3 regions of the Litorimonas haliclonae genome follow, and region 2 is predicted to be linked to each of the others. Evidence: predicted binding sites of a transcription regulator. Region 2 holds the regulator's gene; each other region holds the start of a gene.
What was found. The regulator LexA, encoded in region 2, represses DNA repair genes until DNA is damaged. The targets are predictions, from matches to a motif close to ATGTTCCNCTTGTGTTCC.
Positions count from the first base shown of each region.

Region 1 (11,018 bases), on a different contig from region 2:
CAGTCGTGGAGCCCATGGCGCTCGTCAGGCCGCCCGGTTCTCAAGGCGTTACCCTTGATCCCCCAACGACAAACATCCTCCGATTGCCAGTCAGTCAACGTGCACTTAACCTGCCCACGCAATCGGTACATTTTTCAGTCAATTCGAAAGCGGGGCCTTTAAGTCCGTCGTTCAAATCAACGAGGTTGACTATAGGCCGGAAAAGCAAAGTAAGGATGCGTCTCTGGATTATTTTGTAAGGGATTGAAAGAGTTGAGGGTTTTACGATGATAAATGCGGATGGTTTTTATTGACAACGTCTCCACTCGTCATTCCCCGACTTGATCGGGGAATCCATTCGGTGAAATTCCCGCCTTATGAGATTTTTCGTTTCATTTAGGCTGTGAACGAAAGATACACTTGCAAATCAGAGCAATTTGAACGGATGCCGCATGGATTACCCGGTCGAGCCGGGTAATGACGTGAGTTGGGCGTTTGGGAAAACTAATAATTTTTCCCCCTCAACGAAGGAGGAAAAAGCAACGTTTAAAATTCTATTCAGGCCCAATAGTGATGAGAGACTTCGTCATAAGCGCGAATCTTTCTCGGTGTATCTCGCCGTCTGGAAAGAAGGTTTTGACTAAGTTGGCATTGATAAGCGAGAGATGATCAATCTCGTCAATCGCCTCCTCTATGGGCTCAACTTTCTCGCTATAGCCAACCGCGTATTTGTTGATGAGGCGGATGCGGGTCGGCGCCGGGAGCCAATGCAGAAAAGGTACGCCAAAATGCGGTTCCAGCGGAAACCAGAGATTTGGCGTTTGCATATAATATCGTTTCGCCACGCGCCGCGATTCAGACGAAAACTTGGCCATATTTGCAAAAGATCCCACATGTTCAATGACACTGTTAGAATGGGAAATATCGAACTGATTGTCAGAAAACTGGGACAGATCACATCCGTCCCCGACGACTTGGACAATTTTCAAGTCAGAACTTTTCTGAGAATAATCCTCAAGCTCATCTTCGAAATTGACGGTCGTAATAATGACATGTTCGCGAAGGTCTTCGGACAGGTAATCCCAATAATCGCGGCGACCGCCGATATCGATAACTGTCACTGGGTCAGAGACCTTCAGGGCCTCTCTGATAAGGTTTTCAACTTTTTCAAAGCGTTTCTTCCGAAACTTATACCTGATCGTCTTTGAATCTGTCGCATCAATACGTTGCATGAGCGCCTCCCTGAGGGAGGGCATAGCCGTAAGATTTATAAAAAAGGTTTAAGACCAAACCTCTTTATCAAGAATATGGGTCAAGCTTGAACTAGGTTTCGGTGGATGCGTCACCCGCTTCGGACTCATCTTCGCTTTCGAGGACACGTTCGACAGACACTACTCTTTCGCCCTCACGGGTTTTAATAACCGTGACGCCGCGGGAGCTTCGCGAGACAATCCTGATATTCTGGACGGGACAGCGGATTAAAAGTCCGCCGTCTGTCACGATCATGACCTGATCATCTTCGTCAATTGTGAAGGATCGAACGAGTTTCGCGTCTGGGTCACCTTTTTTACGGTCCAGATTTTGAGCCGTCACGCCCTGCCCTCCTCGGTTCATGCAGCGATAGTCATAAGAGGAGCTGCGTTTCCCAAGGCCATCATCAGCCAGAGTGAGCAAGAATTGTTCACTGGCTTGCAAATACCCAAGACGTTCTTCGTCGAGTGAGGTTTCAATTTCGACGTCATCAACTGTATCATCAGCCTCGTCTTCGCCTTCTCCGTCCGACAGGGCGCGGCGCATGGCGTTTGCATGCTTCATATAGGCCCTGGCTTCGTCGGTTTCGATGTCGACATGGCGTAGTACAGCCATGGAGATGACTTCGTCCCCGTCTGCCAGTCGAATGCCGCGCACACCGGAAGAGGTGCGGCCGACAAATCGGCGAACATCGGTGACGCGGAAGCGAATGGACTTACCGAGGGCCGTCGTCAGAAGAACGTCGTCTTCCTCATTACAGAAGCGGACATCAACGATGCCGTCGCCTTCATCCGGTTTCATGGCAATTTTGCCGTTGCGATTGACGCGGGTGAAGTCAGAGAGGGAGTTTCTACGAACGCCGCCGGACCGCGACGCAAACATGATGTCCATATCCGCCCATTCATCCTCATTTTCAGGCATGGCCATGATCGAGTTGATGGTTTCACCGGGTTCGAGAGGCAGAAGATTTACTAAGGCTTTGCCGCGTGTCGCAGGCCCGCCCAAAGGCAGTTTCCAGACTTTCAGCTTATAAGCCATACCGGTCGAGGAAAAGAACAGCACAGGCGTATGCGTATTGGCGACGAAAACAGTGGTGACGACGTCTTCGTCCTTCATGGACATGCCGGAGCGCCCTCTCCCGCCGCGGCGCTGCGCGCGGTAGGTATCAAGCGCTGTGCGTTTAACATAGCCGCCAGACGTCACTGTGACGACCATATCCTCAACCGCGATGAGGTCTTCATCATCGAAATCAAGCTCGCCTTCCATGAATTCAGAGCGGCGCGGCGTTGCATATTTCTCTTTAACTTCAATGAGTTCGTCGCGAATGATCGTCTGAACGCGTTCACGGCTTCGGAGAATTTCCAGAAGATCCGTGATAAGCGCGGCGAGCTTCTCGGCTTCGTCCGTAATCTCGTCCATCCCCAGCGCGGTGAGCTTTACGAGGCGTAGATCGAGGATGGCTTTGGCCTGTTCTTCTGTTAGCTGGATTGTGCCGTCCTCCAGCAGTCTTGAACGCGGATCGGCAATGAGCTTGATCAGAGCGCCCATGCCTTGCGCGTCCCAGGTCCGCGACAGCAAGTTCTCGCGTGCCTCTTTCGGGTTCGCAGAGCTTCGGATGATCTTGATGATCTCGTCAATATTGGCGACGGCGGTCGCGAGACCGACCAAAATGTGCGCGCGGTCGCGGGCTTTGGCGAGGTCAAATTTCGTCCGGCGGGCAATAACTTCCTCACGGAAGCCCAGAAAGGCTTCCAGCATTTGCCGGACATTCATCTGCTCCGGCTTGCCGCCATTCAGCGCAAGCATGTTGGAGCTGAAATTTTGCTGCAGTTGCGAGAAACGGAAGAGCTGATTGAGCACTACGTCCGGCACGGCGTCGCGCTTTAATTCGATAACAACACGCATACCCACGCGGTCGGATTCGTCGCGGACGGCGGAAATGCCTTCAATGCGTTTCTCATTAACAAGCGCCGCTATCTTCTTGATCATATTGGCTTTGTTGACCTGAAAAGGGATTTCAGTGACAATAATTGCCATGCGATCTTTGCGAATTTCTTCAAATTCTGTTTTGGCCCGCACTGTGACAGAGCCGCGCCCAGTTAGAACGCCCTGTTTGGCGCCACTACGGCCCATGATTAAAGCGCCAGTGGGAAAGTCCGGCCCAGGAATGATGTCGAGCAAATCCACATCAGACAGATTGCCGTCTTCCATCAAAGCCAGAGTGCCGTCGATGACTTCGCCCAAATTATGCGGCGCAATATTCGTCGCCATACCCACGGCAATGCCGCCTGCCCCATTGACGAGCAAATTTGGGAACCGGGCCGGCAGAACGACAGGTTCTGACTCTGACGCGTCGTAATTGTCCTGAAAATTGACAGTATTCTTTTCGATATCCGCGAGAAGCGACGCGGCAGGCTTATCCATCCTGACTTCGGTATATCGCATAGCGGCGGGCGGATCGCCGTCAATGGAGCCAAAGTTCCCTTGCCCGTCGAGCAATGGCAGACGCATGGAAAAGTCCTGCGCCATTCGCACAAGGGAGTCGTACACCGCGCTATCGCCATGTGGATGATACTTACCGATGACATCACCGACAACGCGAGCCGACTTTTTATAGGGTTTCTCCCGGGTAAACCCGTTTTCGTGCATAGAATAGAGAATGCGGCGGTGAACCGGCTTTAACCCATCGCGCACATCAGGAATGGCGCGGGAGACGATCACACTCATCGCGTAATCAAGATAGGAGCTTTTCATCTCCTCTTCGATACTGATTAGACTAACCCCTTCGGGCAAGGGCGGAGGGCCCTCGTTTTCAGGCTTATCTTCCGGGGTCTCAGGCATGTCGTTCTCGTCGCTCAAACTCTGATCTCCCCGTAGTAATCAAGCCGCTCGAATCGTGCGGATTTTGTCCTTATTTTGATAGCAGTCAGGGTAGCTGACGGCAAATAATTAGGACCGTTTATCTCAGAGTTTTAAATTTAATCTGTTTTGATTTTCATTGCGATGGAACGCATTCCTATAGATAGTCGTAGTACATACGAATCCAATCTTAGGAGCTTCACATGACCCTTACTAAAACACTTTTATCAACTGCCTTAATTGCGTCGCTCGCGGCATGTTCTGGTGCAGACTCGGATCTCCCTGGCGCTGACGAGAGCCAAACTGAATCTGCAATGCCTGATTCTGAAATGTCTATGGAAAACGAAACTATGTCAGACGACGCAATGGACGATACAGCGATGGATGACAGTGGAATGTCTGAGACAATGGAAGCAACACGCGGCGAAGTCATGAAAAAAGATATCATGAACCCAGATGGCGAAACTATCGGCACCGTTACCCTCACCTCTCTCGGAATGGGCGGAACGGAAGTTAAAGTTGATGTCAGCGGTCTGGAGCAAGGGACACATGCTTTGCATTTCCATCAAACAGGTAAATGCGAAGGTCCGGATTTCACATCTGCAGGTGGACACTTCAACCCAACGGACAAAGAGCATGGCTTTGACGTCGCAGGGGGGCCTCATGCTGGGGACATGGAAAATATAGACGTTGGGATAAACGGCGAAGGCGTCTTCACAGTTACCAATGAGCGGGTTTCAATTCGCAGTGATAATAGTGACCTGCCCGCCCTGCTTGACGCCGACGGAGCTGCCTTGATGATTCATCAGAAAGCAGATGATTATACCAGTCAGCCAAGCGGTGCTGCAGGTGCGCGCGTAGGGTGCGCCGTCATTAAATCCTAAACATCATTCATAGTTGAATTCTGATATGGCTCGGTGACTATTCACCGGGCCATATTTTTTTCCACCATTCCACATCAGGTGCCGGTTCTGACACTTCAAAGTAGCCGCCTTCGCCGCTTTCTTCGATACGAGTGCGAATTTCTCCCGTTGACCACCCGGTCAGATTCGCAAGCGTTTTGACCTCTTCATCTTTGCGGTCATTTACGCTTTGCTTGTACTCAGTCGCGGCTTCACATTCCATTTCGCCTTCATAGGCATGGCGGAGAATATACCGGCCCTGAAAATTGTTTCTGTCGCCCGTGGTCTTGAACTTTAGATCTTCCGGAAAGCTCTCGGCGTCATAACGCACGTGTAAACGCGTGACGAAAACATCCTGCGCTAAGCTCGGTGCGGGCCGACGAGGCATAATGCCGGGTTTATTATTCTCTTCATTCATCCAAAATACGCCAAGCTCTTGTAACTCATCCCGGCTTAGCGGTTCAGCGGCGCAAGGGTCGCACCAATTCATGTCCCAAGCATATTCCATGAATACGCCGTGGCCCCCTTCCCGCTCTGTCGCGGTGGAATACATATCCTTATAGAAATCGCCGAAATCATCTTTGATGAAAATCGGAAGTTCCTTCTCCGACGGAATTTTGACGGTGCGATAATTCGTAGTCTCGACTTTGCCGTCTCGGGTCAGGGCATAGACAAATAAATCCTGATCGCCATTGGCGTTGACTGTGCCGAGACGAATAGGAAGCATGAATTTCGGGCTTTCATAAGCGACGGCGATGGGGCGGAGCATTTCACCGCCCTGCTTGGCTTTCTCCTCTAAGTTCACTTTGGCGACGAAGAACTTCATGTCCTGTTTGATATAACTCCCGAGTGTTTTCTCGGCCCCTTCCGGCACTTTATAGCCGTTTTGGGAGAGCCAGGTCTGAAGGCCGTCGCTCTCAGTCGCAGAGAGGATGAGGATGTCATATTCACCGACTGAAAATTGCTCTTCGATGGTGACGCCTAACGCTTTTGCATCTTCGGTTTTGCGTGTTGCCGTTAATATAATCGTATCACCATCTTGCATCGCTTCCGCGCTATAAAGGCGGCGCTCACAGGGGTTGTCATCAAAATATTCAACGAGACGCGGGGATGTGTAGGCATCCAAATGCTCCAGCAGAGCCGGGTCCGAGATGTGCACCTGTTCTTTGGTGATGACAGTCGGGACAGGAATAACCATTGCAAATTCGGTTGGGTCGCCTTGATAATCATTGGCCATGGTAATCACTGTGCGGTTGCCGTCCCGGACAAGCGCCACTTTGGAGCTCGAATTGAACAAATCCGTGTCGGCCTTGGCGACATAGAAGCCGCAAAACGCTTGGGCCGAAGGCGCGAGAGCGAAAAGGCCCAGCGCGGCGGAAGCGGTAAGAATGTGTTTCATGGTAGGCTCCTTTGTGAATTTTAAAATATTACTTGTTATTTCGCGCAAGCCCAAGGGGCGGCGATACAGAAGGTCGAGACGTTTTAGACAATCTTTGCGTTAACTCATTATCGTTCGGCTTTCCGGGTTCTTTGCTAGACATCACCCGAATGAGTTTCGGCCACGAGTAGCGTTCTGCCTTGAAAATCTTATCAATTAACGGGACGAGCGGAGCCGTGAGGATGAGCGCCAAAATAATCCCGGCGGCATTGTAAAGTCCAAATTGTATAGTGAAGCCGACGGCTGCGACTATTGCCGCGTAAACAAGACGCCCTGCTCTCGCATCCGGTGTGGTTTTAGGGTCAGAAATCATAAAAAAGGCGAATATCAATAGAGCGCCGCTCTGCATTTGATGGACCGGAATAGCCAAAGGATCGCCGAGCCATAGCGCGCGGCCACAGATGAGAAGGCCGTAACTGCCTAAAAGGGCAAGGCTTATATCCCATCTTTTGGCTTTCCCCGTCACCATGCCGCCGAGGCCAAGCAGGAGTAGAGCAAATAGAGGCGCTGCTCCCCATTGGCCGGGGGATATCCAGGCGGAGGTGAAAAGAAGCGAAAGAACAACCAACCCAAAATTAGCCGGGTTGAAAATATGTTTGCCCTTCCACCGCAAAATATATTTCGAAGAAACCGCTAATACGCCCGCGGCAATAGAAAGTGTGAGCGAGCCAGTCCGTAAGAGAAGGGTTAGAGAGAGGGCCGAAATGAGCGGACTCCGCGGGTCAAAACGCCGCCCGACAATACGGTCAGCAAAAGCCTGGGTGACGAGGGTTGAACCCACACACCCCGCCACATGCCACCAGGCAAGGTCAAAGCCGAAATGAAACAAGCCGAACAATATCAGAGAAGCAAGGACGCCAATCTGATAATGGCGCGGGTCAACGGAGACCGCCGACCACATGCTTTTCCCCTTTTCTGAAACCACGTTATACCTTTTTGACGTTACAATATAACTACCCTTCAAAGTGTGGCAGAAAAAAGGCAGGTGGACAAAAGATTAAATGACAAATGAGTCATTAAGGGGACGGGGCTTAGAAATTCCGTTCAAGTCCTTACTGTCAGTTTTAAGCTATGTTCTTTTAAATATTCGAAATACTGCGATTGTGGCGACCATTGAAGTGGTGAAAATAATCGCGTTGTTTCCTCCGAAACTAAAATTCGCCAATGCTGGACCTGGGCAAAGCCCCGAAAGCCCCCACCCCACCCCGAACAATCCTGACCCAATAATCAGGCGTTTGTCGATGTCACGTTTTTCCGGCAGACAGAATTTTGTTTCAAATAAAGGCTTCGCCGATTTAAGGACAAACCTATATCCGATCAGGGTAACGACTAGCGCTCCGCCCATGACCAAGGCCAGGCTAGGATCCCAATCACCAAAAATGTCCAGGAATGCGATGACTTTCTCTGGATTGACCATTTGAGAAACGGTCAATCCTAAGCCGAACAGTAACCCGGCGAAAAAAGTTGCGAGCCGTAGTTTCATTTTAGGCCCCCACAACGTGGCGAAGGATGAAAACAGTCACAACACCTGTTGTCATAAATGTAAGCGTCGCAATGACGGATCGCATCGATAGCCGCGCATTACCGCAAACGCCATGACCACTGGTACACCCGCCCCCTATTTGTGTTCCTAGCCCCACCAAGACGCCAGCAATGACGAGTAAAGGCCCTGTCACTGGAAAATTTACACTAAGAAATTCAGCTTTCCACAAAGCGGCAAGAAAAGGGCCAAGGACAAGTCCTGCCAAGAACGCAATTCGCCAGCCCCTATCGGCCTTTGTAGATGAAAAGAGACCGCCAAGGATTCCGCTAATGCCTGCAATGCGGCCCGCACTCCCCATAAGGAGTACGGCTGATAGTCCAATAAGGACGCCTCCAATCGAAGCAGATATCGGTGTAAAGTTTTCCAATCTTAGGCCAATGACGGCGGGGCTTCTGGATTAAACTAAAACGGAATTTCGTCGTCCAGGTCGAAGTTTTCCTTTGGCCCTTCCATGGCAGAGGCGGAGCGAGAGCCGCCGCCTTGGTTCATATTGCCATAGCCGCCGCTGTCTTGATTGTAGCCGCCGCCGGATGAGCGTCCGCCGCCTCCGCCGGAGCTGTTTGCGCTGTCAAGCATTGTGAGCGTGCCGTTAAAGCCCTGCAAGACAACTTCGGTCGTATATTTGTCGTTGCCGTCGCGGTCCTGCCATTTACGGGTCTGTAGCTTGCCTTCGATGTAAAGCTTGGAGCCCTTTTTGACATAGCGCTCTATCACGCCGACAAGACCGTCACTGAACACGGCAATATTGTGCCATTCGGTTTTTTCCTGACGTTGACCTTGCTTGTCTTTCCACTGCTCTGATGTCGCAATGGAAAAATTGGCGACTTTACCGCCATTGCCGAATGTTCTGATTTCGGGGTCTTTGCCGACATTCCCGATTAGGATCACTTTATTGACTGAGCCTGCCATGTTTCACCTCTTGACGTTTTTGTTCTATTTATGTTCTAAGGCCTTGGGCGCGACTCTGCAAGAGCGCCCGGCACCTGACTTGTATTGAAGGGATGGGCAACCTAAGTCCACAATGAGGCGTAGAAAACCTGTTAACTCTTCCGATAATTGGACGACTTCATGGCCATGCTAAAATCCATTCAGGTTCGCGGAGCCCGCGAGCATAATCTAAAAAGCGTCAATGTGGATTTGCCGCGCGACAAGCTGATCGTCATTACGGGGCTTTCAGGGTCCGGAAAGTCTTCGCTCGCCTTTGATACGATCTATGCCGAAGGACAGCGACGCTATGTAGAAAGCCTGTCGGCCTATGCGCGTCAGTTCCTGGAGTTACAGGGCAAGCCTGATGTCGACTCTATCGAAGGTTTGTCTCCCGCCATATCAATTGAACAGAAAACAACGTCAAAGAACCCCCGTTCAACAGTCGGAACGGTCACGGAAATTTATGATTATATGCGCCTTCTCTGGGCGCGGGTGGGCGTCCCCTACTCACCCGCGACAGGTCTGCCGATTGAGAGCCAGACTGTCTCGCAAATGGTTGATATTATCATGGCCCTGCCTGAGGGCACCAAGCTCTACATCATGGCGCCCTTTGTACGCGGACGTAAAGGGGAGTTTCGGAAAGACCTCGCCGAGTTTATGAAGCAAGGCTATCAACGGGCAAAAATCAACGGTGAGATAGTCCGAATTGAAGACGCCGAAGCGCTTGATAAGAAATATAAACATAATATCGATATTGTGGTTGACCGTGTCGTCGTTCGCGAAGGGCTTGAGACCCGCCTCGCCGACAGTTTAGAGGCGAGTTTGCGTATTGCCGACGGACTGGCAGCGGCGGAATATGCCGATGATCCGGAAAAACGTATTCTCTTTTCCGAAAAATTCGCCTGTCCTGTCTCCGGATTTACCATTTCCGAAATTGAGCCACGACTTTTCTCCTTTAACAACCCTTTCGGCGCCTGCCCGACTTGTGACGGTCTGGGCAAAGAGCTCAAATTTGATGCCGGATTAGTGGTGCCGGATGAGCGGAGGTCGCTCGCGGGCGGGGCCATCTTGCCATGGTCGAAAAAGCCGGACGGGCTTTACATGCAAACTTTGAAAGCACTCGCCAAACATTATGATTTCAAGGTCGATACGCCGTTTGAGAAGCTCTCGGCTAAAGCGAAAGAGGTTGTTCTGTTCGGGACCAAAGGCACAAAAGTCGATTTTCATTATAAGGACGGCAAGCGATCATATAAAACCACCAAGCCTTTTGAAGGAGTCATTCCAAACCTGCAACGTCGTTACCGCGAAACGGAATCGACCTGGGTGCGCGATGATCTCGGCAAATATATGTCGGATTCGCAGTGCGACGCCTGCGGCGGCAAACGCCTGCGACCTGAATCCCTTTGCGTGAAAGTTGCCGGAATGGACATTTCCGAACCCGGCGATATGTCCATTCAGGACGCTTATACGCGTTTCAAGAAACTTGGCACTGAACTCTCCGACAAAGACATGGAAATTGCAGAGCGCATATTGAAAGAAATTCGCGATCGGCTGGAGTTTCTGAATGCTGTCGGGTTGGATTATCTCTCGCTCGGGCGCGGCTCCGGCTCGCTCTCAGGCGGAGAAAGCCAGCGTATTCGCCTTGCCAGCCAGATCGGTTCCGGCCTGACGGGGGTTCTTTATGTCTTGGACGAACCGTCTATCGGTTTGCATCAGCGTGATAATTCACGGCTTTTGGAAACGCTCCAGAATCTTCGGGATCTGGGCAATACAGTCATTGTTGTCGAACATGACGAAGAGGCCATCCTGACCGCTGATTATGTTGTCGATATGGGTCCCCTGGCCGGCATTCACGGCGGTGAAGTTGTTGCCGCTGGCACGCCTACACAAATCAAGAAATCTAAGGATTCCCTGACGGGCAAATATCTGACGGGAAAAAAGGAAATCGAAATTCCGACAAAACGCCGCAAACCAAATAAAGACAAAAAACTATCGGTCAAAGGCGCGACGGGCAATAATTTGAAAAATGTGGATGCCGACTTCCCCCTCGGACTGATGACTTGTGTGACAGGCGTATCCGGCGGCGGGAAATCAACTCTCACGATTGAGACACTTTATA
Region 1 covers NZ_CBCSCO010000003.1:323,587-334,604, reverse strand. Annotated here, with positions in the region: gene ACNA05_RS08925 (methyltransferase domain-containing protein) at 534-1,211, opposite strand; gene gyrA (DNA gyrase subunit A) at 1,303-4,071, opposite strand; gene ACNA05_RS08915 (superoxide dismutase family protein) at 4,293-4,973, shown strand; gene ACNA05_RS08910 (DUF2330 domain-containing protein) at 5,011-6,390, opposite strand; gene ACNA05_RS08905 (RnfABCDGE type electron transport complex subunit D) at 6,419-7,330, opposite strand; gene ACNA05_RS08900 (DUF6691 family protein) at 7,499-7,912, opposite strand; gene ACNA05_RS08895 (YeeE/YedE family protein) at 7,914-8,339, opposite strand; gene ssb (single-stranded DNA-binding protein) at 8,375-8,881, opposite strand; gene uvrA (excinuclease ABC subunit UvrA) at 9,041-11,018, shown strand, end outside.
Region 1: the regulator LexA is predicted to act here: its motif matches at 8,901-8,918, upstream of uvrA (excinuclease ABC subunit UvrA).

Region 2 (11,018 bases):
GCCAAGAGGTAGTCTGCCTGGACAATCAGCTCTTTCAGAGTCTTAGCGCGCGGTTTTAAAGTCGGGATCGCGGCTCTGAAGCGCTTTAATTTTTCTTCAGTTTTATCAACTTCGTTCATGAACGGCAGAGCCTCTGTAAATAGGTCTGACTCCTCCATTTGCGCGATATGCTGGGAATTGATGTAATCCATCTTGTCAAAATCAAGACGCGCCGGAGAGGCGTTAATACCGTCTAGGGTGAACACCTTGGCGATATCTGCGTCATCGAAGAATAGCTCGTCATCGCCGTGAGCCCAGCCGAGCTTAACCAGATAATTACGGAGGCTTGAGGGCAAGTAGCCCATATCGCGGTAAGCCTCGACGCCGAGAGCGCCGTGCCGCTTGGAAAGTTTCTTCCCATCTGGCCCGTGAATGAGCGGGACATGCGCCCATTCCGGCACATCCCAGCCCAGCGCCTTGTAAATCTGCTGCTGACGCGCGGCATTGATAAGATGATCATCCCCGCGGATGACGTGAGTTACGCCCATATCGTGGTCGTCCACAATCACGGCGAGCATATAGGTCGGCGTGCCGTCGGCGCGCATCAGCACCAAATCATCCAGCTCGTTATTGTCCCAGGTGATGTCGCCCTGAACATGATCTTTTAAACGCGTTTCTCCATCCGGTACGCGAAAGCGTATGGCTCCAACGTCGCTGTTCTTGTCGCGGTAAGGCGAGCGGAAGCTGGTTCCGGCGTTGCGGCATTTTTCGCGTTCTGCGTCGAGCTCGTCACCTGCTAAGGGGCAGCGATAGGCATGTCCGCTCTCCAGCAAGGCCTTTGCGGCTTTGGCGTGGTCCGCGGCGCGGCGGCTCTGATAGACAATCTCGCCGTCATAGGACAGGCCGAGCCAGTCCAGTCCGTCTAGAATGGCTTGTGTTGCTTCGTCAGTCGAACGGGCCTTGTCGGTGTCTTCAATGCGGAGATGAAATTCTCCGCCCACATGTTTGGCAAAATAATAATTAAACAGGGCAGTTCTGGCTCCGCCGATATGCAGGAACCCCGTTGGGGAGGGCGCGAAACGGGTAATTATTTTTTTTGTCGTCATACTGGCATCTGGCCTTTAAAAAAGGGATGTGTTGCGGGGTCTATTTCATACCGAGCGGGCGGTGAAAAGCCCTGATACGGCGCAAATTTCGTTGGCGCGCTATACAGGACTGTCTACCTTAAAAACCCTGAACTGGGCAGAGGTTCCGCCTTTTCGTTTTGATACACTGGTGATCTGCTTTGCGATAGGGATTGCGCTGTATTTTACCTTACCTTTCAGCGTGTTTGGCTGGGTCTTGGGTCTGGCCATAGGCCTCGTCGGCGCACTGTTGTGGATGACGCGACAGACGGCTTTCACAGGCTGGGTATGGGGCGCCTTTTTACTGGCCATGTTGCTGGGCGCTGGACGCGCCGGGTGGCACACTCAGGCAACGCAGAGCCCGCGCCTTCCGGATTATGAACGGGCCTATGAACTCTCTGGCTGGATCGAAGAGATCGCCGCCTCCGGCAAAGGCGTTCGCTGGATCATGAATGTGGAAGAGTTTAATTGGACGGACGGGATAGATGCACCCGAAAAAGTTCGCGTTCGGCTCGGACAGAAATACAACGAAGCCGCCTCCGCCGGGGACTATGTGAGCCTCCGCGCGGTCCTGTCCGCGCCGCCGGGGCCGGTTGTGCCGGGCGGCTATAGCCCGCGCCAGAGGGCGTTTTTCGAACAGGTCGGCGGATTCGGCTTCGCCATTTCCGCGCCGGAGGTCAGGCCGGAGGCGGGAGAGCCGTCTTGGCGGCGGGGGCTTGCGGCCTTTCGGTATCGCATGGCCAGCCATATCCACACTGTTGCGCCGTCTGAGACCGCCGGATTGCAAGCTGCGCTCCTGACCGGGGTGCGCCGCTATATTCCGCCGGAGCACACAGACGCGCTCCGCACGGCGGGGCTGGCGCATATCTTGGCGATTTCGGGCCTGCATATGGGGCTTTTGGCCGGAACGGCATACTGGATATTCACCTTCCTTTTGGTTCATATCTCGCCTTTGTCGCGGCGATATGACGTGCGTAAATTTGCGGCGATACTCGGTATAGGCGCGGCGACGGGGTATCTTATCTTGTCAGGCGCGTCCGTGGCGACGCAGCGCGCCTATATCATGGCGGTGATCGTCTTCCTCGCCGTGATACTGAACCGGCGCGCCATATCCGTGCGTTCAGTCAGCGTAGCCGCGGCCATTACGCTGCTTTTGCATCCCGAAGCGCTTCTGTCCGTGGGGTTCCAGATGTCTTTTGCCGCCGTTTTGGCTTTGGTGGTTGTCTATCGGAGCTGGCGGGATTTTACGCCGGGCGGTTCGCCGAAAGGCTGGCTCACAAAATTACGAAACGATACGCTTTCGCTGAGCGTCACAAGTTTTGTCGCCGGACTCGCCACAGCCGGATTTGCTCTGTTTCATTTTGGCCGGATAGCGCGGTTTGGCCTGGTCGGAAATCTTCTCGCCATGCCGCTCTTTACCTTTGCCGTTATGCCGCTGGGTATTTTGTCGCTCGTCCTTATGCCGGTTGGGTTGGAAGAAGCGCCCCTCTGGGCGATGGGGCAGGCCATTACAGGGCTTGTCACGATTTCCACATGGATTGCGAGCTGGGACGGCGCTCTGGTGAAGGTCAAAGCCGCGCCCGGCTGGGTGATTGCCGCCTATGGTTTCGCCTTTATCCTGCTTCTTTTAGGAAGGCTTCGAGGGCGCCTTATTGCCGTAGGGCTCATTCTGCTCTGCTTTCTCGGCTGGAGGTATGAACCTGTTCCAACGCTTCGTATTTCAAAGGATGGCCGCGTCGCCTTCTGGGAAAGTCAAGATTTACAGAGGCTTATCGTCACAAGTGAACGTGCCGACAGTTACGGACGGGAACGCTTTTCCGAAAAGGCCGGACGAGGTGAGGTGGACGCCATAGCGATGGAAAAGACTGACGCGCCTTGCGACGCCCTCGCTTGCCGCTTTCAAATCAGAAGAAAACAAATTTCCATTCTGACCCATCCTTCCGAAGCCAGAGTCGAATGCGCCTCGTCCGATCTCGTCATACTGACAGAGCGCGATGTCGGGCCGGAGGTCAGACGAAACTGCGCGGCCAAGCTGATTGATGGACAGGTGCTCAGGCAAGAGGGGGCCTTGGATGTCTATTTAGAGAAGCGGGGCATTAGACGCGAAGGCACAAAAAAACCGCCGGAGAAACGACGGGTTTGGGAGTGAGGGATAAAATAGCTGAGTTGGAAACTGTCCTATAACTCTTCTCCCCGCTTGCGGGGGGAAGTACCCGCGAAGCGGGGGATGGGGGGCTGTCGAGATACGCAATCAAAATTTGAAAATATCCCCCCGTCGACTTCCGACTACGTCTCCAGCCACTTCCCCCCGTAAACGGGGAGAAGAGAATAACCCCGCTAAAACTCAACTAATATTCGCGCAACAGGCCAACCAGAATACCTTGAACCTCAACGCGGTCAGGGCCAAAAACCTTGGTTTCGAAATCAGGGTTTTCTGCAATCAATTCAACCTGTTGGCCGGATTTGTAAAGGCGTTTTAACGTGGCTTCGTCCTGATCGACAAGGGCCACGACGATTTGATTGTTCCGCGCCGTATTGGACTTTTTGACGATAACGATATCGCCGTCGAGAATGCCCGCATCCTTCATCGACTCGCCTTCAACTTCGAGCGCGAAATGATCGCCATTTCCGGCAAAATGCGGCGGCACGATCATGGTGTTATAACTGTCTTCAATCGCGGCAATGGGCAGGCCCGCCGCAATCTTGCCGACAAAGGGAATAGAAACGCCGTCATTGGCGGAATAGTGCTCCGCTTTTTTCTCTGCCTTCTTCTCGGCAAAGGACACGACCTTGTCTTGCATGTCTTCGGGCAGTTTCAGAACTTCCAGCGCCCGCGCCTTATTCGGCAGGCGGCGGATAAAGCCGCGTTCTTCGAGGGCGGAAATCAGGCGGTGGATCCCGGACTTACTTGCCAGACCCAGAGAGTCTTTCATCTCGTCATATGAAGGTGGGACGCCTACGGCTTTCACCCGCGCATCTATCAACATTAAAAGATCTTTTTGCTTTTGCGTCAGCATAACAACCCTTTCGGAATCACCTCGAACAAATCAGAAACATTCCCTATCTGTTCTAGTGTTGTTCTGCTATATGTCAAGGGCGAACCGGACTACATTCAAATTTGTAAAATAAATCTGAAATCAAAAATATGATAATGTTCTTTATCTGTTCAGTTTTTCTGAGTTTAGCTTGTGGTAGAAAGCTAACAAGTAAAAGGGTGAACGGAAATGAAACACAAGCCTTTAATCGAATGGGTTTATTCAAATGGGTATGCGAGGATAAATACTATCAGCGGGGCAGCGACAATTATCATTTTGGTGTCCGTAGTCACTATAGGACTTATATTTACTTAGAAGCTCCGCGCAACGATTTTAACGCCCCCGCCACATCCTCCTGACGCATCAAACTTTCACCTACCAAATAGGCTTGCGCGCCTTGGTCCGCCAGAGTCTTTACATCTTCAGGCGTGAAGATACCGCTCTCGGCTACGAGTAGGGCTTCTTTCGGGGCCAATTTGGCGAGTTTTCCAAATGTGTCGAGCGATGTCTCGAATGTGCGCAAATCCCGGTTATTCACCCCAATCAGCGTCGCGCCCAGTTCCACGGCGCGTTCCATTTCTCTCTCGTCATGGGTCTCAACCAGCGCGTCCATGCCGAGATGCGCCGCCTCGGCCATCAAATCCCGGGCGGTTTTATCGTCAATCATGGCCAGAATGATGAGGACGCAATCCGCGCCCATGGCGCGGCTCTCGGCGATCTGGATCGGGTCAAGCATGAAATCCTTGCGCAGGAGAGGGAGGTTGGTCGCCGCGCGCACTTGCGAAAATATCTTATTGCTGCCCTGAAAGCCGGGCCCGTCGGTCAGCACAGACAGAGACGCCGCGCCGCCGTTTTCATACGCCTTTGCAATCGCGACAGCGTCAAAATTTTCGCGGATAAGGCCTTTGGACGGGCTGGCCTTTTTGACTTCGGCGATGATGGCGGGGGCAGAGGAGTTGCGCAGGGCGTCAAAAAAGCCGCGCGGTCCGGGTTGGTCGCGGGCGGTCAGGCGTAAATCCTCAAGCGAAATTTCATCGCGGAGGTCGGCGACTTCACCCGCTTTATAGTCCGCGATTTTACGCAAGACGTCCGGCGTGTCCATGAGGGTATTGACGGTCATAATATTAACTCTTCTTCCCGCCTGCGGGGGGAAGTGGCCGACGCGGAGCGACGGTCGATGGGGGGAAGTTTCGGGCAGAGCTATATAAGCAGAGTAACCCCCCATCCCCCACTGCGTGGGGACTTCCCCCCGCATGCGGGGGTAAGAGACTATATATCACATTACTCCCCATTACTCACCTCAACCAAACTTTCCAAGGCCGCTTTCGCCTCGCCGTTTTCAATCGATTTTGCCGCGAGTTTCATGCCGTCCTCGACCGTCTCGGCAAGGCCGGCAATATGGAGCGCAATGCCGCTGTTAAGCTGCACGATATCGCGGTAAGGCCCTGTCTCTCCGTCCAAAAGGCGGCGAAGGCTAGACGCGTTCTGCACAGGCGTTCCGCCTTTCAGATGCGCCATATCCGATTTGGCAATGCCGTATTCGAGCGGATGGATAACAAATTCGGTGACTTTGCCGTCCTTGACTTCGGCCACATGGGTGACTGTTGTTGTGGTGACTTCGTCGAGGCCGTCGCCGCCATAGACGACCCAGGCATGGGTTGCGCCCAAATCCCGTAGAGCTTCGGCCATGGGTAGGCGCCAATGATCCTCACATACACCGAGAAGCATGCGTTTCGCCCCTGCCGGATTCGAAAGGGGCCCAAGAATATTGAACAAGGTCCGGACGCCGAGCGATTTGCGCGCCGGGCCGACATAGCGCATGGCGGGGTGATGGTTCGGCGCAAACAAAAATCCGATGCCCGCCTCCATGACGCATTTGGCCGCGAGCTCTGGCGACATACCGAGGTTGACCCCAAGTTCTGACAAAACATCCGCCGTGCCCGCCAGACTGCTTGCCGCGCGGTTTCCGTGTTTGGCAACTTTCGCGCCCGCGCCCGCGCAAACAATCGCACTGGCCGTCGAGATAGAGAGCGTGTGGAGGCCTGTGCCGCCCGTGCCGACAATATCGATGACGTCGGCGTCAATATGAACGGGGGTCATATTCTCGCGCATGACCTTTGTTCCGATACGGACTTCCTGCGAGGTGAGGCCGATCATTTCCAGACCGAGCAGGAGCGCGCCGATTTGAACGTCGTCGCGGTCTTCGGACAGCATGGTCTTGATCGCCGCTTCGAACTCTTCGGGTTCGGGGCGCTGGCGCATAGTCAGCTTTTTGAAAATATTGGCGTCGATGGTCATGAGGCAACTTTCGCGTCAATGCCCGCCAATTTCAAGAAATTGCGAACCAGATCATGACCATATTCCGAGGCAATTGATTCCGGATGGAATTGCAGGCCGTGTATCGGGCGCGTCTTGTGGCGCAGGCCCATAATCTCGCCGTCATCGGTCCAAGCATTGATATGGAGCACGTCGGGCAGACTTTCGCGCTCGACTGACAGGCTATGATAACGCGTGGCTTTGAAAGTTTTCGGCAGTCCTTCGAACAATCCAGACCCATCATTTTCGACATCTGAAATCTTACCGTGCATGATGTTCTTCGCGCGAATGACTTTACCGCCAAACACCTGACCCATGCTTTGCTGGCCGAGGCAGATACCCAGAATAGGCAGAGCGTCCGGCGCCTGTCGGAGCAGGTCGAGGCACATACCCGCTTCATTCGGGGTCTTCGGACCGGGGGAGAGCAAAATAGCGTCCGCGCCGAGGCTCAGGGCCTCTCCCGCGCTCATATCATCATTGCGGATAACCCGCGTCTCGGCGCCGAGCTCCTGCGCGTAATGCACGAGGTTATAGGTAAAACTGTCATAATTATCGATGACGAGGAGCATTAGCAAAAACCTCCTAAAAACTCTTCTCCCCATTTATGGGGGGAAGTGGCCGAAGCGAAGCGGAGGCCGATGGGGGGGAGGTTCCGGGCGAAGCAAAATGCGGAGAGTAGCCCCCCATCCCCCTGCATTCGCAGGGGACTTCCCCCCGCAAGCGGGGAGAAGAGAACTGAGAATGTTTCTAAAACTCCCATATCAATTCCGCTCGAAATTTACGCTAGCTTCCGCCGCGCGGAACAGGGCCGCCGCTTTGTGAAGCGTTTCTTCGAATTCGAGTTGAGGCACGGAGTCCATCACAATGCCTGCGCCTGCGCGAACGTGGAGGACATTGTCTTTCACAATGCCCGTCCGCAGCGCGATGGCCGTGTCCATATCGCCGTTAGAGCTGATATAGCCGACCGCGCCCGCATAGATGCCGCGCTTTTCATTTTCCAGCTCGTCGATGATTTCCATAGCCCGGACTTTCGGCGCGCCGCTGACCGTTCCGGCGGGGAAGCCTGCAAACAGCGCTGACACCGCGTCCATATCATCCTGAATTTCGCCTTCGACGTTCGAGACAATGTGCATAACGTGGCTGTAGCGCTCGATCGTAAAACGCTCCGTCACGCGCACCGTGCCTGGTTTGGCAACGCGGCCCACATCATTGCGCCCCAGATCAAGGAGCATGAGGTGTTCGGCGCATTCTTTCGGATCGGCGAGGAGCTCGGCTTCCAGGGCTCTGTCCTGCGCCGCCGTTTTGCCTCTCGGCCGCGTTCCGGCGATGGGGCGAACGGTCACGACCCCGTCGCGAAGACGGACAAGGATTTCCGGACTGGAGCCGATAATCTGGTGATCTTCGAAATCGAGAAAATAGAGAAACGGCGAAGGGTTCATTCGCCGCAAAGACCGATAAAGTGCAAAAGGTGAGGCGGGGAGGGGCGCGGAGAGGCGCTGGCCTAGCACAACCTGAAAAATGTCTCCCGCGAGGATATAATCTTTTGCGGCTTTGACACGCGTTCCAAAGCTCTCCGCCGTGGTGCCGAGTTGCGGCTCTATTGATGGCGCCTCAACGGGTGCAAAGCCGCGGGAGGAAATCGGCAGGCTGAGGTCATCCACAACCCTTTCGATGCGAGTATAGGCCTCCGAAGGGTAACCTCCCGGATAAACTGTCGAGGCGATAATGATTTCCTGAGCGATCTGGTCAAAAATACAGACGATGCGCGGGCGAACCATAATCGCATCAGGCGTGCCGATGGGGTCGGGATTGCCGCCGGGAATGTCTTCGACTTGCCGGATCATATCATAGCCGAGATAGCCGAACAGACCCGCCGCCATGGGCGGAATGCCTTCGGGTAGGTCGAAATGGCTCTCGGCCTGAAGGGCGCGAAGGGCGTCGAGCGGTTTTTCCTTCAAGGAGGCATAGCTATCGCCGCCGTCGCGGGAGACCTCGCTCTCGTCGCCAACCCCGCGCCAGATCATGTCCGGGTCAAACCCGAAAAAGCTGTACCGCCCGCGCTGCTCGCCGCCTTGAACGGATTCGAACAAAAACGCATAAGGCTTGCCGAGCGCAGCTTTTAGAAACGCCGAAACCGGCGTGTCCATGTCATTGATAATGCGCGTATAGACGAGCTGCGGCGTGTCCGCAGATTTAAACGCGTCCGGGGCCGGATGAAACTCTAACGCCATAAGTCCAGTTTTTAAAACCCTGCGCTTAATTCTCGGTCGTCAGACCCAGGACCGAACGGATCTGGTTCGGATATTGCTGAACCGGATTCTTTTTGATGATCGCGCTTTGGTAAGCGTTTTGAATATCGTTGCTGATGGCTGAGGTGGCTTGCTGTTGCAACACATCCAGATAGGTTCCGGCAAGGCCGTCTTGGCTGGCTGTAATGCTCTCAAGTTTGGCGATTTGCTGGGTCATCTGATCTGGTCCCGGTCCCCTGACCACGTCGCCGACTCTGCCGTCGAACAATCCGACCGTGACTTGCGGGCCGAGAAATTGCGGTGGGTTGGTGCGGACGAGTCCTGTCTGTGAGATATCCGCCGCTTCGCCCAATTCGTCCTTGAGGGCTTGCAGACTCTCGCCGTCGCGAACGCGCTGCGTCAGTTCCGTGGCCTTAGAGCGGAGCGCGTCAGAACGCTGTTGGTTTTGATAGGCCGTCAGGGCTTGTTCCCGAACCTCTTCAAAGGGCCGCATCGTACTGTCGATGATATCATCGACCCTAATCATGGCGTATCCGCCCGTCGACGTTTCGAACAAATCGGTCTCATATCCCAAATCAGAGGTGAAAAGCGTGCGGAGAATTTTATCATCTGCGGCAATGCCAGGAATAGCGGAAAAGCCGCCCATTCTTATGCCGTCTTGTGTCGTGCCGCGACGATCCACAAACGGATATTCGGACATAGGAACATTAACCTGCTCAGCGATTTCAATAAGGGGCAGATTGTCCAGCCGCGCGTCCTCAATGTCCGCCGTCAGATCGTAAATTGCATCCAGCGCCTTGGCTTCGAGCAATTCCTGCTCGATTTCATCTTTGGAGGCTTCAAAGTCCGGCACAACTGCAGGGGTGATGTCCTGCACATAAACAGCGTTCCAGCTGCCTAGTCCGCCCAGAACCGCGCGGGCATCACCCTTGCTTAGCTCGAAAGCGGCAGTGGAGGTGGCGGGATCGACAAGGCCGTTCCTGCGCACATTTTCATAAACATCCGGCGCGTCCAGACCCAAACTACTGGCCACGAGCTCAGGCTCTGTCCCGGTTTGCAACTGGGCAACGGCTTCTTTCGCCGTCTCTTCATCCGCTGTTGTGATCAAAGCCACAGAACGGGTTTCCGGCGACCCAATGGTTCCGGTGGAGACGCGGTAGTCGAAACTTTCTTTGACTTGTTCCGGCTCGATTTCGAGGTCCTCGGTGTAATCAAATGGCTCGACCCGGATCAGGCTAAACCGGCGATATTCAGGCGCCATATAGCGGGCTGCATTGTCGTCGATATAGGATTTAAGCACTTCGTCAGACGGGATTTCCGGCTCTGCCACAGCGTTTTGGCTCAGGGTCAGAACGCTGGCGCGGCGTTGCTCGGTCAGGAATTTATATTGCAGGGCGGCATAATCAGCCGGAGCGACAAGCCCGCCCGTAATGGCCGGAATTGTCTGCTGCGAACGCAGAGAGCTGAGCGTGTCATTTTCGAATTGTTCGCGCGTGATACGGGCCCGGTTCAGGGCTTGGTTGAGCTTATTCTCATCAAACTTGCCTGTCAGCTCGTTTTGAAAGGCGGGAATATTTTCAATTTCGCGGCGCGCAATGGATTGGTTCACGCCGACCCCAAGGTCATCCGCATCAATTTTGACGACCGCATTGGTAATCATGCCTTGCAAGACCTGATTCTGGAGCCCTTGGTCATAGGCTTGCTGATTGGTCAGGGATTCGGGACGCTCACTATTGATGCGTTCTAATTCGCGGGAAAAAAGCGTATCGAATTCAGCTGTGCTGATTTCAGTATCACCGACAGTCGCGACGGCATTTCTGGCGCCCGGAGTGAACATATCGTTCACGCCCCAGACCGCAAAGGCCAGCACCAACATCCCGATAAGAATGCCGACAAGGACATTCCGAATTTTTCCGCCGATTGATTCCGCCATGAAAGGTCTCTACTGAAAGTCTTAATTAAGCGGGCAGGTCATATCAGACCGACGCCCGCATACAAGCGTTTTGCTGTAAGAATAAGGTGAGAGAGATGACGATGAAACCCCTGATAGCCGCAAATTGGAAAATGCACGGAAATATGAGCTGGCGAAATAAGCCTGCCGAGTTTAATGAAATTCTGCCGACAGCCGAGCGGCGACATCTGGATGTGCTGATTTGCCCGCCGGCGGTTCTTCTTGCCCCTTTGGCGGACAAGCGCGGCGGCACGGATGTCTGGCTCGGGGCGCAGACCTGTCACGATCAGGTTTCAGGCGCCCATACAGGCGAGATGAGCGCGGACATGCTCTCCGATGCCGGGGCCGAATATGTTATACTCGG
Region 2 covers NZ_CBCSCO010000001.1:9,400-20,417, reverse strand. Annotated here, with positions in the region: gene gltX (glutamate--tRNA ligase) at 1-1,085, opposite strand, end outside; gene ACNA05_RS00080 (ComEC/Rec2 family competence protein) at 1,114-3,252, shown strand; gene lexA (transcriptional repressor LexA) at 3,452-4,120, opposite strand; gene trpC (indole-3-glycerol phosphate synthase TrpC) at 4,446-5,258, opposite strand; gene trpD (anthranilate phosphoribosyltransferase) at 5,420-6,436, opposite strand; gene ACNA05_RS00060 (anthranilate synthase component II) at 6,433-7,023, opposite strand; gene trpE (anthranilate synthase component I) at 7,216-8,685, opposite strand; gene ACNA05_RS00050 (SurA N-terminal domain-containing protein) at 8,711-10,636, opposite strand; gene tpiA (triose-phosphate isomerase) at 10,732-11,018, shown strand, end outside.

Region 3 (11,018 bases), 570 kb from region 2:
CACATGATAAGCTCGGTGACACAGGCAAAAAAACTGGTTTCTGGCTGGAGGAATTTGCAGCGCCGTACTACGTATTTGCTGATGCGGGCGCGCAGATCACGTTGGCCTCACCAAAGGGCGGGCAGCCACCTCTTGATCCGTCAAGTGATACCGATGATGCCCAGACCGACGCAACCAAGCGTTTTAAAGCCGATGAAGCTGCGCAGAAGGCGCTGGCCAATACTGATGTTCTCTCGACTATAAAGGCTGATGAATTTGACGCCATATTCTACCCCGGAGGACACGGTCCGCTGTGGGATTTGGCCGAAGACCTAGATAGTACAGCACTTCTAGAAGCCTTCGCAGCTGCAGACCGTCCTATCGGCGCTGTTTGTCATGCGCCGGCGGTGTTTAAGCATCCCAAGGGTAAGGACGGTAAACCGCTTGTGTCCGGCAAGCGCGTGACTGGGTTCACGAATACCGAGGAAGAAGGTGTCGGCCTAACGGATGTTGTGCCTTTTCTTGTCGAAGATATGCTTATTAGCAAAGGCGGAGATTACTCTAAAGGCGATGATTGGGCCTCGTTCGTGGTCGTGGATGGAAAGCTCGTAACGGGGCAAAATCCTGCCTCATCCGAGGAAGCCGCGCGCAAACTGCTCGACCTACTATAAACCGCTTGCTGACAGGTGTCTGCGCGGTTGATCGAAGTCCGCAAGGTTGCCGAGAATGTTAGCCTTGACCTCAAAACTATGCGGCCCGTCTCTGATGGGCTGAGTCGTGCAAAACCCAAGATAAATTGAAAATGGAGTCTACCATGAAAATCCTTGTCGCTGGTGCAACCGGAAATACCGGGCTACGCTTAGTCAAAAAACTGAAGGCTAATGGCCATACCCCTATAGCGTTAGTACGCCAGTCTTCGGACACCTCTGCTCTCGGCGCTGATGTCAAACTTCGTCAAGGCGATCTCACTGATCTTCAGGACGGGGTTTGTGACGGATGCGACGCAGTTATTTTTGCTGCGGGCTCGGGTGGTTCAACTGGTCCTGAGATGACCGATAAAGTGGATCGCGATGGTGCAAAACGGTTGATTGATCTTGCTACTAAGGCAGATGTCTCGCGGTTCGTGATGCTTAGCAGCGTCGGCGCCGGCAATCCAGATCCGGACAGCGAGCTCGCACATTATCTTCAAGCAAAGCACGAGGCTGATGAGTATCTGAAGGCCTCTGGTCTGGATTTCGTCATCGTCCGTCCAGTTAGTTTGACTGAGGACGATGGCACGAATGACATTCGTTTCGGAGACGATGTGGATCCAAAGGGAAAGGCCGCACGAGGCGACGTAGCCGACGTTCTAGCCCGCGCCGCGGATGACACAGACTGGGTTGGAAAAACATTTCTTATGGAGTCTTTGTAAGAGAGTTCTTTTACGGTGGAGGCAAGTGCTTGACGCGCCCAATTCCCACTTCGGGTTTAATGTTCAGTGCTCGAACAATTCATCCCCTTTTCCTAAGGACTTGCTCATCACAAAGAGGCAACGGATCTTTGCAATAACATGAAATTCAACTTGCTCACAGTCCCTTCCGATTAGAACTGGTCAAACCTACAGTGTGGTCCTTCATGCACCTATTTCGTTAAACTTAAAAAGTGGAGAACAGCAGGAGGGTTTCAAATGTCAAAAGCGTGAGAGGCCAAAATCCTGCTCGCCGCTTCTTAAGGGATTCGCGGGAAGATTGAAGCTGACACAAACCGACATCAGTTTGGCGGACTTAATTTTGGGTCTGGCTTGTTAATTTGTGAAAGAATAACCGGCGGTGCGATCTTGGCCGGATGGCTTCAATATTCGTATTTAGAAGCAAGCTAAAGGAATAGTGATGGTGAGGCATTTGACCGAATAGGGCGCATTTCTGAAATTGTTCTTGTAAGGCGAATAAACTGTCCACATGGAAAATTAGGACTAAATTCCTTAGCTCTTGACTCTCTGCGAGCGTTTAGAACAAAATAGGAACATAATGTCTGTCACTCATCTTATAAACCGTCCTGACATAGGGACGTTTGCATCTATCCGCTTGCGCGTTCGAGAAGAGCTTTGCTTGGCGGGGCCTATTGCTCTGGAAAAAGGACGTGTTCATGAGGTGACCGGGGGGAGCGCCGATATGTTTGCCGTTTTGGCGGCGTCTCGCTTGCGGGGCCAAATCATATGGATCGGTCGGTCCCGAGAAATCAACTCGCTCTCACCAACGGGTTTACAGAACTTCATCGATCCCGCCCGGTTGATCTTGATTGAATGCATTAGTCGTAAAGAAGTGCTCTGGGCAGCAGAGCAAAGTTTACGTGCCTCCGGCACGCAATGCGTTGTAATCGAGATTTCAAGCGGGCCGAATTTACGAGAGTCCCGCCGTTTGCAAATCGCCTCGGAAGAAGGCGGCGGAATAGGTCTGGTTTTAGCGAGTGGTCGCGTTCAGACTTCTGCTTGCGAAACACGCTGGCATTGCGAGCCCTCCAAAGCAGGACCAAATATATGGGTCTGGTCTCTTACTAAAAACAGGAAAGGTGAACTCGGGGCGTGGCGTGTGCAGTGGAGTAATCCTTTAAAAAGGGGAGGGGCATATGAGACGGGTGTTATACATCTGGCTGCCGCAACTGCCGCTTGACTTGCGAATTCGCAAACAGGATCCGCGTCTGGAGGCGCCATTTGCGATCATATCAGAAATAAAGAATGCATGGCGAATTACCCATTTAAATGAGACGGGAAAACAGGCGGGCCTAACCCCTGGGTTGTCTTTACCCGATGCCCGGGCGATTTGCCCAACCTTATTAACGGAACCCTCTGATAGAACGCGCGAAGACGCTTTGTTGCGGGCGCTTTGGCGATGGGCCGATACGCTCTCCCCTTGGGTCTCACCTGACCCGCCGGACGGCTTGTTTTTAGATATTACAGGATGCGCTCATTTGTTTGGCGGGGAAAAGGAAATGGGAGAATTTGCCCAAACCCGGCTCAGTGATATGCAGATAACGTCAAATATCGGGATCGCGGACACCAAAACTGCTGCGTGGGCCTTAGCGCGGTACTGCTCAACAGATATTCAGATAGCAAGAGCGGGGCAAACCAAAGAAGCTCTCTCCCACGTTCCTTTGGAAGGGCTCCGTCTAGAGCCAAAATTAAGCTCCGATTTACGTCGGACGGGTCTAAAAACAATTGGTCAGCTTTCGGATATAAAATCTGCAGAGCTATCGAGACGATTTGGATTGAGCCTGACAAAATCGTTATCAACCGCTTTGGGATATGCTCCCGACCCTGTTTCACCGAAGTCTGCCGATACTCTTTATGCCGCGCGTATGACCCTCCCCGACCCTATCGGGTTTAAAGATGATTTAAAGCACGTTTTAGAACGTCTGACGGCATCCGTCTGTAAGCGACTTGAGGCGGATGCCAAAGGTGCGCGGCGTTACTATTTGACGGTGCGTTGTGTAGATACAGGAGACCATACGCTTCAAATTGGTTTTGCGCGGCCGAGCTATGAGCAAGCAGCGATTATGCAGCAATTTGAACGTCCATTAGAGGAATTAAAAATAGAGTTCGGAGCAGACTGGTTCCGGCTTAAAGCCGCGCATATTGAACCCATTCAGCCTTTTCAAATCAGTCTCGATCAACACAAGCAAGCCGAAGATGACACTTCCCGAGTTATTTCGACTTTGGGTAACCGGTTGGGATTTGATCGGGTCCGCCAGTTTATGCCCGTTCAAAGTCATTTGCCGGAACGTGAGTTTGTTCAAGTGGAGGCGATTGACCGCCGGGAAGTTGTTATTTGGCACGCTGCCCCGAGAGAGCGCCCAATAAGACTTTTCAACCAACCTGAAAGGTTAGTGATTTTAGAGCCAGGCCGTCCACCAAAGCGGTTTCAGTGGCGGAAGTCTGTCTACTCAACCTATAAAGCCAAAGGTCCCGAACGGCTTTCGAGTGAATGGTGGCAGGAGGGCGGGGGAGCGGTGCGAGATTACTGGCAGGTTCAAACAGAGAGCGGCCCCCGTTTCTGGTTGTTGACTTATCCGGGTTCAGACGAACCGGTCTGGTATTTTGCAGGTCGGTTCCCATGAGTTATGCCGAGCTGAATTGTATCTCTAATTTCACATTTCTGAAGGGAGCCTCACATGCGGAGGAATTAATTATTCGTGCGAGCGAGCTTGGTCTGTCCGCTATTGCAATTGCAGATACAAATACCTTTGCGGGAATTGTACGCGGACATGCGGCTGCGCAAGAAGTGGGTCTGACCTATGTCGTCGCGGTGCGTTTGATATTGCGTGACGGAGCGGAAATTGTCGCCTATTCCAAAACCCGCAAAGGCTATGGAAATTTGTGTCGCTTACTAACATTGGGAAAACGGCGCGCCGCGAAAGGGGAATGTAATCTGGACATTTCCGATGTGTTAGAATGGGGCGGAGAAAACCTTTTCGTTTTAATTCGAAAAACCGAGCATGCAGAGGTCATGAAAGCGGCCTTTGGGGAGGACGTTTTTTTAGGCATGACTCCCTTTTACGATGGAGATGACCAAACCCGGTTTGCGGCCCGGGCGGACCTTGCCAGAGATATGAATATCCCTTTGGTCGTTATGGGAAACGTTATCATGCATATAGGGCGGCGCAGGCGGTTGGCTGATGTGCTGTCCTGTATTCGCGAGAAAGTCAAAATTGATCAACTTGGGCGGCTCGCGCAACCCAATGCGGAAGCGCGCTTAAAGTCAGAATTTGAAATGCGGCGATTATTTCGGGACTATCCGGAAGCTCTCGCTAACACCCAACTCATCGTCTCGCGGTGTGGGTTTTCATTAGATGAGCTGAAATATGAATATCCGGATGAAGTGACTGATGGAGAAGACGCAGACACACGTTTGCGCCGCTTAACCGAGGAAGGGCTTGTCTGGAGATACCCCGACGGCGTCGCTCTGCGCATACGGGCGATGGTCGAAAAGGAACTTAAGCTCATAGCGGAATTAAACTATGCTCGCTACTTTCTGACAGTTTATGATATTGTTGCTTTTGCGCGATCCAAGAGCATTCTCTGTCAGGGGCGAGGGAGCGCGGCCAATTCTGTAGTGTGTTATGCGTTGGGAATTACCGAAGCTTCGCCGGAAACGATCTCAATGGTCTTTGAACGTTTCATTTCTGAAGTGCGCGGGGAACCACCGGATATAGATGTTGATTTCGAGCATGAGCGACGTGAAGAAGTTATTCAACATATCTATCAAAAATACGGGCGCCACCGGGCGGGTATTTGTTCGACCGTTATTCATTTTCGCAGCCGCGCCGCCATTCGCGAGGTAGGAAAGGCAATGGGGCTGTCAGAAGACGCAGTCGCGGCGCTTTCTTCTCAAGTTTGGGGCACAAATAGCCGGGGCGTTGGAGATGATCGCGTCAAAGCGGCGGGTCTCGATTCTGCCAATTCACGTCTGCGGCAGACGATAGAGCTTACGCATGAGATTATTGGTTTTCCGCGCCATTTGTCCCAGCATGTCGGAGGCTTTGTTGTCACAGCAGGACGGCTCGACGAAATGTGCCCTGTTGAAAACGCTGCGATGGAAGACCGCACAATTATTGAATGGGACAAGGACGATATTGATAAAATTGGTATGCTGAAAATAGATGTTTTGGCCTTGGGCATGCTGACTTGCATCCGAAAAGCCTTGCATTTGCTCGGAGATTGGAAGGGGGAGAATTACGCGCTTGCGACTATTCCGCAAGAAGACCCCAAGGTTTATGATATGCTGTGTGTCGCAGACTCATTGGGCGTGTTCCAGGTGGAGTCCCGCGCGCAAATGAACTTTTTGCCAAGAATGCGCCCTCGCACATTTTATGACCTCGTTATTGAAGTGGCGGTTATCCGGCCTGGCCCCATTCAAGGGGATATGGTGCATCCTTATATAAAACGCCGGCGCGGAGAGGAGGAGGTTATCTATCCTTCCGCCGCTTTAAAACCTGTCTTGGGAAAAACTTTGGGCATTCCGCTATTTCAGGAACAAGCTATGCAAATTGCGTCTGTTGCGGCGGGGTTTACCCCGTCTGAGGCTGACCAGTTACGGCGCGCGCTTGGCACAGCGAGGGGCCCGGGCACGATCCAGAAGTTCAAGGACCGATTTATAATTGGGTGCATTGAAAACGGCTATGACGAGGACTTTGCCTGTGCGGTGTTTCGTCAACTGGAAGGATTCTCAGGATATGGATTTCCTGAAAGCCATGCCGCCAGTTTTGCCCTTTTGGTGTATGTCTCCAGCTGGCTAAAGTGTCATCATCCAGAGGTGTTTTGTTGCGCCCTGCTAAACTCCCAGCCTATGGGGTTTTATGCCCCTGCGCAAATTGTTCGAGACGCGCAAGAGCACGGCGTGCCTGTGCGGCCCATTTGTGTCGAGCACAGCTATTGGGATAATATTCTGGAACCTGCCGGTAATGGCCAGCTTGCTGTGCGCTTGGGCTTTCGGCAAATAAAAGGATTTCGCGAAGAGGACGGCCATTGGCTTTCTGCCGCGCGGGGAAATGGGTACCGGTCTATTGAGGCTGTGTGGAGAAAGGCCGGGCTGGACCGAACGGCGCTTTCACGGCTTGCCCAAGCAGACGCTTTTGCAGAATATGGCATAAACCGGCGGGACGCTCTCTGGTCAGTAAAAGGATTAGGCGGCGAGAAGCCTTTGCCTTTATTCGAGAGCTTAGGGGAAGGGTTGCCGGATTTACAAGCTAACTTACCCACGATGGAATTGCGCGAACAAGTCTTTGAAGACTATATTGGAACACGCCTGACCTTGAGGGAACATCCAGTTAATTTGTTGAAAGAGGATATTGGTTCAACCCTTCCATCCAATGAATTACGCAATACAGAGGATGGGAAGCGGGTAGAGGTTGCTGGCTTGGTAATTACTCGCCAACGGCCCGGTACGGCCAGCGGGGTAATCTTTTTAACATTAGAAGACGGCACAGGTGTTTCGAACATTGTGGTTTGGCCCAATATGTTTGAGCAGTGCCGCAAAGCGGTCATGGCAGGGCGACTGCTCAAAATACGGGGGAAATTACAACGAGAGGGAATTGTTTGTCATGTGGTTGCCGATCAAATCACAGACCTCTCTTACCTCCTTGATACCTTAGGGGACGCAAACAGCGCCGGAGGGAACATTAACCCGACTCATGATAATGCCGATGAAGCCCGCAGACCCGTTCCGGCCAAAGAAAGCGTGCGCGCGGGAGAGAGAAAGCCAACAAATCCGCTGGCCCGCTCCAAAGGAGAACGGAGGAACATTAGTGGATATTACAATAGCGGCGGAGGGGCACGTCATCCACGCCAACAAGCCAATAAACTATTTCCAAGTCGCGACTTTCATTAAAGACTTCCGTAACTGGTTTGTCGTATCAAATTCCTAGTTTCCTTAAATTTGATGGTTCTGTTCTTTCCTGAATTACCCTTCTATCCGGAGTCGATTGGTTTGTGATTGCCGCTACATGCATGTTTCGGATTGGTGTGTGGAGCGTCTCGCTGAACTTGTGGGCAACTGTGACAGTGCCGCATTTACGCCCCCGGATTTTATTAGTCGAACTAGTCGAAATCGCCTCATCTTGACCGCGCAATCAGTCTGTCCAATTGCGCATGCTTTGGGGATAAGACAGTGTTAATCTCATAATTTCTTCATAGCCATCTCGTCCACGATTGCTACACTCTCCAATATAGAGGGGAAAAGATATGACGGATGATCAGATTAAGAACCGCGCACTTTATTGGCGGGCAACAAAGCAGCTCACCGTTTCCCTGCTTCTCGTTTGGTTTCTAGTGTCCTTCGGGGCCGGGATTTTGTTCCGCGAAGCGCTTGATAACTTCTCTATTGGGGGCGCGCCATTGGGGTTTTGGATGGCGCAGAACGGATCGATTTATATCTTCGTTCTTTTGATCATTATTTATTGTATTCAGATGACGCGTCTCGAACGTAAATACGGGATAAAGGGCTAAGATCATGGATCAGACCCTCTGGACCTATTTCTTCGTCATCCTGACCTTCGGGATTTACATTGGCATTGCGGTGTGGGCTCGGGCTGGCTCCACCGATGAGTTTTATGTGGCCGGACATGACGTTCACCCTGCCCTGAATGGCATGGCCACGGGCGCGGACTGGATGAGCGCGGCGAGCTTCTTGTCTATGGCCGGATTAATTGCTTTTCTCGGCTATGGCGGCTCAGTTTATTTAATGGGGTGGACAGGCGGCTATGTCCTGTTGGCGCTCTTGCTTGCGCCCTATTTGCGGGAGTTCGGCAAGTTCACCGTGCCCGATTTCGTTGGCGATCGGTATTACTCGAAACTAGCCCGCGTCATTGCGGTTATCTGCGCGCTCATGGTAAGCTTTACTTATATCGCCGGGCAGATGAAAGGCGTCGGTGTGGCGTTCTCCGGCTTCCTCGGCGTCGATTTTAATCTCGGTATCTTTATCGGATCCGCGATTGTGTTCGTCTATGCCGTTTGGGGCGGCATGAAGGGCATCACCTATACGCAAGTCGCGCAATATGTTGTGATGATATTCGCCTATACCGTACCGGCGATTTTTATTTCGCTTATCATCACTGGAAGCGTCGTTCCGCAATTAGGCTTCATCGGAAATGCTGTGGGAACAGATGTGTCCATGTTGGACAAGCTAAATACTGTTCTGACGGATCTGGGCTTTATTGAATATACCTCGACAAATAAATCCAAGATTGATGTCTTTTGTATCACGGCGGCGCTTATGTTTGGCACAGCTGGTCTTCCGCATGTGATTATACGGTTTTTTACGGTCAACTCCGCAAAGGCGGCACGAAAATCTGCTGGGTGGGCACTCGTCTTCATTGCTTTGCTCTACACAACGGCTCCGGCTGTCGGAGCTTTTGCGCGAATGAATTTTGTCGAGACAGTGAATGAAGCGACCTATATTGAGGACGGCGAGGACTATGAGGCGCGGGCGGCAGAGATTAAATCCGAGGGCGGTAAGCCTGTTCCGGCGTGGTATAAGGACTGGGAGAAAACGGGGCTCTTATCTTTTGAAGATAAAAACCAAGACGGTATTATGCAGTATCGCGGGCCGAATGCACCGGACGGCCTTGATAATGAAGTAGACCCGAACCGCGATATTTTCGTCTTGGCAAATCCGCAAATTGCGCAGTTGCCGGGATGGGTGATTGGTTTGGTGGTGGCCGGAGGGCTGGCCGCCGCTCTCTCCACCGCTGCGGGGCTGTTAATGGTCATCAGCTCTGCCGTGTCGCATGATCTTTTGAAGCGGACCTTCACGCCCGATATGACCGAGAAACAGGAAATGCTCGCAGCTAGACTCGCGGCGGCTGCCGCAGTTGTAGCGGCGGGATTGATCGGGGCTTTTGCGTCGAGCCTGCCCTTCGTGGCGCAGGTGGTCGCCTTTGCCTTTGGAATTGCGGCCGCTTCGCTCTTTCCAATCATCTTTTTGGGGATTTTCTGGAAACGCATGAATCGTGAAGGCGCGATTGCAGCGATGTTGACGGGTCTGATTTCAACTGTGTCTTATATTAGTTATTTCAAGTTCATGGGCGGAACGGAGGCTGCATGGTGGTTCGGCATTTCGCCTGAAGGCATTGGATTTGCCTTTATGTGGGTGTCTTTGGCTGTCAGCGTGATTGTCTCCCTCGTGACAGCGCCGCCGCCGCTTGCTATCCAAACCCTCGTAGATGACATCCGTATTCCCGGCACCGTGAAGGACAAAGTTTATGAGTGACGACGTTAAGACCTATCCCGTTCCAACTGATTTTAGTCGAAAAGCCAATATAGGGCCGGAGCAATACGGGTCTATGTATGCCGCGTCGATTGCTGACCCTGAAAGCTTTTGGGGCGAAATGGGACAGCGTTTGGACTGGATGAAGCCTTATACAAAGGTCAAAAGCGTCAATTGGGACAAAGCTAATCTGTCCATAAAATGGTATGAGGACGGTGTGCTGAACGTCACGTCCAACTGTCTTGACCGGCATTTGAAAACGCGCGGCGATAAGCCAGCCATTATATGGGAAGGCGATGAGCCGTCCGACAGCAAAACTTTTAATTTTAAAGAAGTTCACTTAGAGGTCTGCCGTCTTGCCAATGTGCTGAAAGATCTAGGCGTGAAAAAAGGCGATCGGGTGACGCTTTTTATGCCAATGATCCCCGAAGCTGGGTTCGCCATGCTCGCTTGCGCCCGTATCGGCGCGGTGCATTCAGTCGTATTTGGCGGCTTCTCTCCTGAGGCTTTAGCCGGACGCATAACCGATTGTGACAGTACGGTTGTCGTCACCGCTGACGAGGGTGTGAGAGGCTCTAAGTCCATTCCGCTGAAAGCCAATTGCGACGCGGCGTGCGAGATTGCCGCCAAAGCTGGCAAACCTGTCTCTAAGGTTTTATGTGTCCGACGGACGGACGGTGACGTGAACTGGGACAATGGCCGCGATGTCTGGCTGCATGAAGCGGTGAAAAACGTTTCCGACGACTGCCCGCCGGAGCCGATGAATGCCGAAGATCCGCTTTTTATTCTCTACACGTCTGGATCGACAGGTAAGCCGAAGGGCGTGCTCCATACGACGGGCGGCTATCTCGTCTGGGCGGCCATGACACATGAATATGTTTTCGATTTAAAAGAAGACGATGTCTATTGGTGCACGGCGGATGTCGGCTGGGTGACGGGGCACACTTATATAATCTACGGGCCGCTTGCCAACGGCGCGACGACAGTGATGTTTGAGGGCGTGCCGACCTATCCGGATGCGTCCCGTTTCTGGCAAGTTTGCGACAAGCATAAAGTCTCGCTCTTTTATACCGCGCCGACGGCTATCCGCGCGCTGATGCGCGAAGGCGATGGCCCGGTGAAAGCCACAGATCGCAGCTCTCTCAGGGTTCTGGGCACGGTGGGCGAGCCGATTAATCCTGAAGCCTGGGAGTGGTATTTTCACGTAGTGGGCGAGGGGCGCTGTCCCATCGTCGATACGTGGTGGCAAACTGAAACGGGCGGCGCGATGATTGTCCCGCTTCCGGGAACGACGCCGATGAA
Region 3 covers NZ_CBCSCO010000001.1:577,198-588,215, reverse strand. Annotated here, with positions in the region: gene ACNA05_RS02605 (type 1 glutamine amidotransferase domain-containing protein) at 1-650, shown strand, start outside; gene ACNA05_RS02600 (SDR family oxidoreductase) at 794-1,390, shown strand; gene ACNA05_RS02595 (ImuA family protein) at 1,986-2,627, shown strand; gene ACNA05_RS02590 (Y-family DNA polymerase) at 2,584-4,071, shown strand; gene ACNA05_RS02585 (error-prone DNA polymerase) at 4,068-7,340, shown strand; gene ACNA05_RS02580 (DUF4212 domain-containing protein) at 7,694-7,957, shown strand; gene ACNA05_RS02575 (sodium:solute symporter family protein) at 7,962-9,719, shown strand; gene acs (acetate--CoA ligase) at 9,712-11,018, shown strand, end outside.
Region 3: the regulator LexA is predicted to act here: its motif matches at 1,967-1,984, upstream of ACNA05_RS02595 (ImuA family protein).